DNA from 2 places in the Blautia sp. MCC269 genome. Region 1 is predicted to be linked to the other one. Evidence: predicted binding sites of a transcription regulator. Region 1 holds the regulator's gene; the other holds the start of a gene.
What was found. Region 1 encodes Rex, which represses fermentation and respiration genes when NADH is low (regulators of the CRP and FNR family bind a similar motif). Its sites were predicted from a motif close to ATTGTTAANTANTTAACAAT; they were not measured.
Positions count from the first base shown of each region.

Region 2: GPK88_RS09750 (CoB--CoM heterodisulfide reductase iron-sulfur subunit B family protein) is a predicted target of Rex. The motif match lies at 1,943-1,962, and genes of this name have one in related genera.

Region 1 covers NZ_WQQE01000039.1:36,502-40,717, reverse strand. The annotation lists gene alr (alanine racemase) at 1-379, opposite strand, end outside; gene GPK88_RS12940 (NAD(P)H-hydrate dehydratase) at 376-1,893, opposite strand; gene GPK88_RS12935 (redox-sensing transcriptional repressor Rex) at 1,954-2,601, opposite strand; gene GPK88_RS12930 (ABC-F family ATP-binding cassette domain-containing protein) at 2,816-4,216, shown strand, end outside.
Region 2 covers NZ_WQQE01000026.1:39,990-44,205, reverse strand. The annotation lists gene GPK88_RS09755 (L,D-transpeptidase family protein) at 152-1,591, shown strand; gene GPK88_RS09750 (CoB--CoM heterodisulfide reductase iron-sulfur subunit B family protein) at 2,026-2,820, shown strand; gene GPK88_RS09745 (4Fe-4S dicluster domain-containing protein) at 2,817-3,206, shown strand; gene GPK88_RS09740 (CoB--CoM heterodisulfide reductase iron-sulfur subunit A family protein) at 3,211-4,216, shown strand, end outside.

The DNA.
Region 1 (4,216 bases):
TATGTACATTTTTTCCGATACGCTCTCCTGCCTTCGCATATTCCACTGCTGTATTCAGATCTGAAATGGTAATCCGGATGTCATTGGCAGCCAGCTCCTCATAATATTCTTCGAATACAATGCCAAGAATCAGGATTGGTTTGGTAACGCCTGCATGACGCAGTTCCAGCGCTTCTTCTGCCGTTGCTGTGGCAAAACCCCAGATATAATCATAATCGTGAATCAGATGTGCAATTGCTCTCGCACCATGGCCATAGCCATCCGCCTTGATCACTGCAATGATTTTTGTTCCTTCTTTCACATTTCTGTGCATTTCCTCAAAATTATGAGCAATGGCATCCAGAGATACCAGTGCCTTGACTCTCTCGTATTTTTTCATGATTTTGACTCCTCTTCACCTATCGCTAAAGCCTGGGGCAGATATTCAATGATATCGCCTGCCAGCATACTGCGCTTTCCTTTTTCAGCGGCTGCAAGATCGCCGCAAAGTCCGTGAAGATAAACACCTAACGCGGCCTTTAAAACCATGGAGGGATGTTCCTCCGTTTTCAGATACATACATAATACTCCTGCCAGAAGCCCGGAAAGCACATCTCCGCTTCCGGCAGTTGCCATACCGGAATTACCGGAAAGGTTCAAATACAGATCGCCTTTCCCATCTGTAATTACTGTACAGGCATCTTTCAGGACACATACGGTACCGGTTTCTTTCGCATAGTCCACTGCGGTCTGTGCAATTGTTCCCTGGATTTCCGATATGGTTCTTACACAAAGTCTGCTCATCTCACCGATATGCGGCGTCAGAATAACATTTTCACCCAGGAATTCCTTCCACTGAGGATGCATTGCCAGAAGATTCAGTCCGTCTGCATCCAGAATCAGTGGCTTTTTCTCCCGGGCGGCTGCCGTAAGAAACCACTGTTCTCTCTCACGGCTGGCCCCCGATGTTCCCAGTCCCGGTCCAATCACAAGGATATCACACCAGGAAAGAAGCTGTTCGTTGGATTCCTCATCAAACCGGGTGCATACCATAGCCTCCGGAAGAAGAATCTGCAATGGAATCCTGTTTTCTTCTACTGTCTGAATTTTTACCATTCCCGCCCCGGCATGAAGAGCAGCACTGGCGCTTAAATAAGCAGCCCCGCACATTCCCTCGCTTCCGGCAACAAATAGAATTTTTCCAAAAGTTCCCTTATTTCCGCCGGGATCACGCTCCGGAAACAGTTTCAGGTCTTCCTGCTCCAGACAACATGCAGATGCCTTTACAGCTTCCTGCTCATAGATTCCGATATCAGCGGTAACAATCTTTCCTGCATACAATCTGCCCGGATAAAAGCAAAGTCCTCTTTTCCGGTAACCAAACGTAACAGTCAGATCCGCGCTGAAGGCAATTCCCATTTCCAGGCCTGTATCTCCGTTTACTCCTGATGGGATGTCAACAGCGATCTTTTTTGCCCGGGCACTGTTCATCTCATGAATAACTTCCGCATAATGTCCCTCGATCGGACGCACCAGGCCTACGCCAAACACGGCATCTACTATAGTAGTATATTCACTCCAGTCCGGGTTATTCACTTCCGGGACCTGATATCCTGTGGCAATTTTATACTGAAGCACCGTTTCTCTGGTCATTTTGTCTTTGTTTCCGACCATGCAGAATTCTGCCCGGATTCCCTTCAGATAAAGCAGTCTGGCAACGGCAATACCATCGCCTCCGTTATTGCCGCTTCCGCATACAACCAGTATTCTTTCATTTTTTTCGAGATATTTCTCTATTTCTTCTACTACTTTCAGTGCTGCCCGCTCCATCAGAACTTCTGATGCCACTCCGATATGATGAATGGTGGCACCATCCAGCTTCTTCATCTCCTCGCAGGTAACAATTTTTTTCATGCTGTGCCCTGCCTCCCCTCTTAATAGAGAAAGCTGCCGTTTCCGGCAGCTTAACACTTTCTACTTTTCCACATGCTCCTGCCTGTATTTACTCAGATTATAAGACAGTGTCATAAGACTTTCGGAAAGATGCACGTTCTCCACAATTACATCATCCGGTGTCTCCAGATCAAGATGTGCAAAATTCCAGATTGCTTTGATTCCGTTCTCCACCAGAATATCTGCCATTTCTTTGGCTTTGTTCTTCGGAAGAGTGAGAATTGCAATCTCTACATTATTTTCTCTCAGGAAAAACGGAAGTTCACTGAGCATCTGAATCTCAAGTCCGCGGACTGCAATACCCTCAAGCACAGGATTTACATCAAAAATTCCCACCAGTTTGAAGCCACGTTTCTCAAAGTCCACATAATTGGCAAGTGCCTGTCCCAGATTACCGGCACCTAAAATGATCATCGGATGAACGATGTCCAATCCGAGAATTTTACCAATTTCCGTATAAAGATAATGTACATTATAGCCATACCCCTGCTGCCCGAAACCGCCGAAATTATTGAGATCCTGACGAATCTGGGAAGCTGTGGTATGCATCTTCTTACTTAATTCATTGGAAGAAATACGCTCCACATTGTCTTCCATCAGCTCTCCTAAGTAGCGGTAATAGCGTGGCAGACGCTTAATCACCGCTTTCGAGATTTGTTTTGTCTCCACGATAGTTCTCCTCCTTACCTTACACTAGGTTAATTATACCGAATTGACATTTTCCTGTCAATTAAAGTTGTGAGTTCTGTACAAATTTCTTCATATTTTTTTAAAAAAATGATTTTTTCTTTGAAATCCTGGCGGTTTCCGTTATAATAGGTGGAGGATTTTCCCTGTTTTATGACCAGACAGAGACAATTCTTTATACAGGAGGACAGTTTTTATGATTTTATCATGTCAGAATATATGCAAAGCCTTTGGCGAAAAAGTAATTTTAAATGACGCATCCTTCCACATTGAAGACCGGGAAAAAGCGGCCCTTATCGGATGCAATGGTGCAGGAAAAACAACCCTTCTTCGGATCATCATGCAGGAAATTTCCGCTGACTCCGGCAATGTTGTTCTTGCACGTGACAAAAATATCGGCTATCTGGCCCAGTATCAGGACATTCACGGGCACCATACAATTTATGAAGAACTTCTTACTACCAAGCAGCACATCATTGATATGGAACGCCGCATCCGTAATCTGGAGCAGGAAATGAACCATGTACAGGGCGAGGACCTGAACCGTCTGATGGAGACTTACACCCGTCTTACCCATCAGTTTGAACTGGAAAACGGTTATGCCTACAAAAGTGAACTGACCGGTGTTTTAAAGGGTCTTGGTTTTACAGAAGAGGATTTTGACAAACAGATCGAGACGCTTTCCGGAGGGCAGAAAACCCGTGTTGCCCTTGGCAAGATGCTTCTCTCCAAACCGGATATCCTGCTTCTGGATGAGCCTACCAACCACCTGGATATGGAAAGTATCTCATGGCTGGAAACCTACCTTCTGAATTATCCGGGAGCTGTATTTATTGTCTCCCATGACCGTTATTTCCTTGATAAAGTTGTCACAAAGGTAGTGGAAATTGAGGCCGGACAGACCCGTGTCTACAGTGGAAACTACTCTGCTTATGCTCTTAAAAAAGCCCAGCTACGCGATGCCCAGTACAAGGCATACTTAAATCAGCAGAGAGACATCAAACATCAGGAAGCAGTCATTGCCAAACTGAAGTCCTTTAACAGAGAAAAATCTATCAAACGTGCCGAAAGCCGTGAGAAGATGCTGGATCGTGTACAGCGTATCGAAAAACCTCTGGAAATTCAGGATCGTATGCGGATTTCCCTGGAACCCCGTGTATTAAGTGGAAACGATGTCCTGCATGTGGAGGAACTCTCCAAGGCATTTCCGGGACAGACTCTGTTCTCCGATATTTCTTTTGATATCAAACGTGGCGAACGTGTGGCACTGATCGGAAACAACGGAACCGGCAAAACTACCATGCTGAAAATTATCAATGGTCTTCTCGAAGCAGATGCCGGAAAATTTTCTCTTGGTTCCAAGGTGCAGATCGGTTATTATGACCAGGAACATCATGTTCTTCATATGGATAAGACTATTTTCCAGGAGATTTCCGATACGTATCCGACTCTTACAGAGACCGAAATCCGAAATATGCTTGCAGCATTTCTTTTTACCGGAGACGATGTATTTAAAGAAATCTCCGCACTTTCCGGTGGAGAACGAGGCCGTGTTTCCCTTGCCAAGCTGATGCTCTCCGAAGCCAATTTCCTGATT
Region 2 (4,216 bases), on a different contig from region 1:
GATTTTCGCGAGGAGCGGCAGTCTGTCTTTTTTACCGGTTCAGGCGGATCCTGGATAAATCATTTTTACAGAAGAGGGGGATTCGTTGTATTATAATAACAGCCAATGTGACAACATAACATATAATACATAAGACTCGAGGGATAAGGGTATGGAGAAAAAATTAACCATCAGTAAAAAGACACTGAAGATCATACTTGGGATCTGTATTGCCGCAGCAATCCTGGCTGTGGCCGGGTTATTTGGCTACACATACATGGCAGATCACAACACACTGGGCCGGAAAATTTCCGTGTGGGGAGTGGAGGTTTCCAGGCTGGACGCAAAGCAGGCAGAAGAAAAAATTGCTGCGGAATTTGAAAACCGGCCGGTATCTTTTCAGGAAAATGACAAGGAGGTTTACAGCACGACGCTCAAAGATCTGGGGTACAGCCTCAATGAGGAAGATCTTCTGAATAAGCTTACAGACCTTCAGAAACAGAGAGAAGAGAACCGGAAGATTTTTCCAAAGGAAGAAAACGTAAATCTGGAATGCCAGATCGAGGAAGATGAAGAGCAGGAAAAACAGGCTCTGGATCTTTCCAATTTCGGAACGGAAGAAAGAAAATCTTCCACCGATGCATCCATTCAGTACAATGAGGAGAAAAAAGAATTCATCCTTGTGAAACAGGTACAGGGCACGGAGATTGATCCGGATAAACTGGAGACCACCGTGGACACAAATCTGAATGCGGCATTTGATACAGCTCTTCTTGGAGATACAATCACAATCCCGTTGAACAAACATGTATATATCAGCCCGGCAGTGACAGCAACAGAAGATATGGAAAATAAAGTTACAAGTCTGAACAGTCAGCTGAAAAAATACCGGAGTACTACAGTTACATACACATTTGGAAGTGAAACGGTTGTGCTGGATGCAGACACCATCAGTTCCTGGCTGAAAGTGGAAGGTGAGACCCTGACTCTGGATGAAGATGCCATCAAAACCTATATCAGCGATCTTGCCAACAAATACAATACCATTTATGTTCCCCGTACTTTCCATACCTCAACGGGAACGGACGTGACCATTGAGGGGAATGAGTATGGATACCGGATCGACCAGGACGGAGAGTACGCACAGCTTGTGGAAGATCTGAAAAGTGGTACTGCAGTTACCCGTGATCCCGTTTACAGCAAAACCGGTTATCAGAGAAACGGAACTGACGATCTTGCAGGCAGCTACATAGAAGTCAGCCTGGATGCCCAGCATCTGTGGCTTTATAAAGATGGAAACCTTGTGACAGAAACGGATATTGTCAGCGGAAAACCGGTGAAGGGCCGGGAAACATACCGTGGTGCATGGCCCATTGCCTATAAGGCAAGTCCTTTTAATCTGACCAGCGCGGAATATGGATATGATGTAAAGGTCAATTACTGGATGCCTTTTGTCTACGGACAGGGCCTTCATGATGCTTCCTGGCAGTCTTCTTTTGGGGGAAACCGGTATAAGACCAACGGAAGCCACGGATGTATCAACCTGCCAAAGGATCAGGCGGCACTGATCTATGAGACGATTGATGCGGGATACCCGATCATTATTTACTGATTGAAAAAGAAAACAGTCACCTGGTCTAAAGCCGGGTAATCTGGCCGGATGAGTCAGATAGACTGAGATTATATTAAAAAAGCTTCGGAGAAATCCGGAGCTTTTTTATGCCACAGGAAATTACAACACCGTGTCAGTAATGAGAAGAATTTTTAAAAGTGTGTTAAAAAAAACACAAGAAATTACTGGAAATGACTTGTAGAAATAAGAATATCGTGTTATGATGGTTTAAGAAATCGAGCTAATACACTTCTTAATTGCGGAGGAAGAGTGTTTTACCTCTTTTATTTGAGCACTTTTAAGAAAAAATCTCAAGTAAGTGTTAGTCAGGTTTCCTTTTTTTATGTATATATTGTTAAAAAATAAACAATATTTAGATAAAAAAGATGCATTTAAACCGTCAGATTTTAGACTAAGAAAGGATAATGAAAAGTATGAAGTACAGTTATTATCCGGGTTGCACCCTGAGAACAAAGGCCAAAGATCTGGATGAGTATGCCAGAGCCAGTGCCGCAGCCCTTGGGTTTGAGCTTGAGGAGATCGAGGACTGGCAGTGTTGTGGTGGTGTTTATCCGCTTGGCACAGACGAGATCGCAACAAAGCTTTCTTCCGTCCGTGCGTTAAACCAGGCAAAAGAAAAAGGCCAGGATCTGGTGACGATCTGTTCAGCCTGTCATCATGTGATCAAGCGTGTCAATGATGATATGAAAAATGTGGAAGATATCCGGACCAGAGCCAACAATTATATGCAGTTGGAAGCTCCCTATGAAGGAGAGACAACCGTTCTCCATTATCTGGAGGTTCTCCGGGACAGAGTCGGTTTTGATAAACTGAAAGAAAAAGTAGTAAATCCTTTTACCGGAAAGAAGATCGGAGCCTATTACGGATGTCTGCTTCTGAGACCTGGAAAGATCATGGCATTTGATGATCCGGAAAATCCAAGGATCATGGAGGATTTTATCCGTGCCCTTGGCGCTGAGCCTGTGATCTATCCTTACAGAAATGAATGCTGTGGAGGATATATATCCCTGAAAGAAAAAGAAATGTCACAGAATATGTGTGAAAAGATCGAAGAAAGTGCAGCCGGATTTGGCGCAGATATGCTGATCACTGCCTGTCCACTGTGCAAATATAATCTGAATAAAAATGCCGGAAACAGACTGCCGGTTTACTATTTTACAGAGCTTCTGGCAGAAGCCCTTGGCGTCAAAGAGGAGGTGGCAAAATGAGAGATAACCATTCTGCTGCGGAAAAAATAAAGGAGATCAGCGGGACCAATCCTCTGAAATGTATGAAGTGTGGCAAATGCTCTGCTACCTGCCCATCCTTTGACGAGATGGATATCAAGCCTCATCAGTTTGTGTCCTACGTGATCAATGAAAATATCGAAGCACTTGTAAATTCAGCATCCCTGTGGAAATGTCTTTCCTGTTTTGCCTGTGTGGAGCGCTGTCCGCGAGACGTAAAACCCGGAAAGATCATTGACGGGGCAAGACAGCTGGTTGTCCGGGAAAAAGGCGGAGACTATCTTTCACCAAATGAAATTCCGGAGCTTCTTGATCCGGAGCTTCCTCAGCAGCTGCTTGTAAGTGCGTTCAGAAGATACAGGAGGTGAGAAAGTGCAGAGAATCGGTGTATTTGTCTGTCATTGCGGAAGTAATATTGCCGCTACGGTAGACGTGAAAAAGGTTGTGGAGATCATTGCAAAAGAGCCAGGAGTTGTCCATGCAGAAGATTATCAGTATATGTGTTCTGAAGCAGGACAGTCCAGGATCCAGGAAGCCATCCGTGAAAAAAATCTCACAGGAGTGGTTGTCTGTTCCTGTTCTCCGCGTATGCATGAGGCTACATTCCGCAAAGCGGCGGAAAAGGCCGGCCTGAATCCATATATGGTGGAGATCGCAAACATTCGTGAGCATTGTTCCTGGATCCACAAGGATATGCAGGAGGCTACGGAGAAGGCAGTGATCCTTGCAAGAGCAGCAGTAGCAAAGGTAAATTTAAACGCTCCTCTTCAGCCGGGAGAAAGCCAGGTTACAAAGAGAGCCCTGATCATCGGAGGCGGTATCGCCGGAATCCAGACGGCTCTTGATATTGCCGATGCAGGCTATGAAGTTGATATTGTGGAAAAAACGCCAAGTATCGGCGGAAGAATGTCACAGCTTGACAAAACCTTCCCTACTCTGGACTGTTCCGCATGTATCCTTACCCCGAAAATGGTAGAGGCTGCAGCTCATGAAAAGATCAATATTTATACATACAGTGAAGTAGAAAAAGTTGCAGGTTTTGTAGGAGATTTTACTGTTGATATCCGCAAAAAAGCGCGAAGTGTCAACATGGACAAATGTACAGGCTGTGGAGTCTGCCAGGAAAAATGTCCTTCCAAAAAGATCCCAAATGAGTTCAACAGAGGGTTGAACAACCGGTCAGCTATTTATACTCCGTTTGCACAGGCGATTCCAAATGTTCCTGTGATCGACAGAGAGCATTGCCTGAAATTTAAGACAGGCAAATGTGGTGTCTGCTCCAAAGTATGTCAGGCAGGAGCCATTGATTACGATCAGCAGGATGAGATCGTAACACAGAAATACGGAGCAATCGTGGTGGCAACCGGATTTGATACCA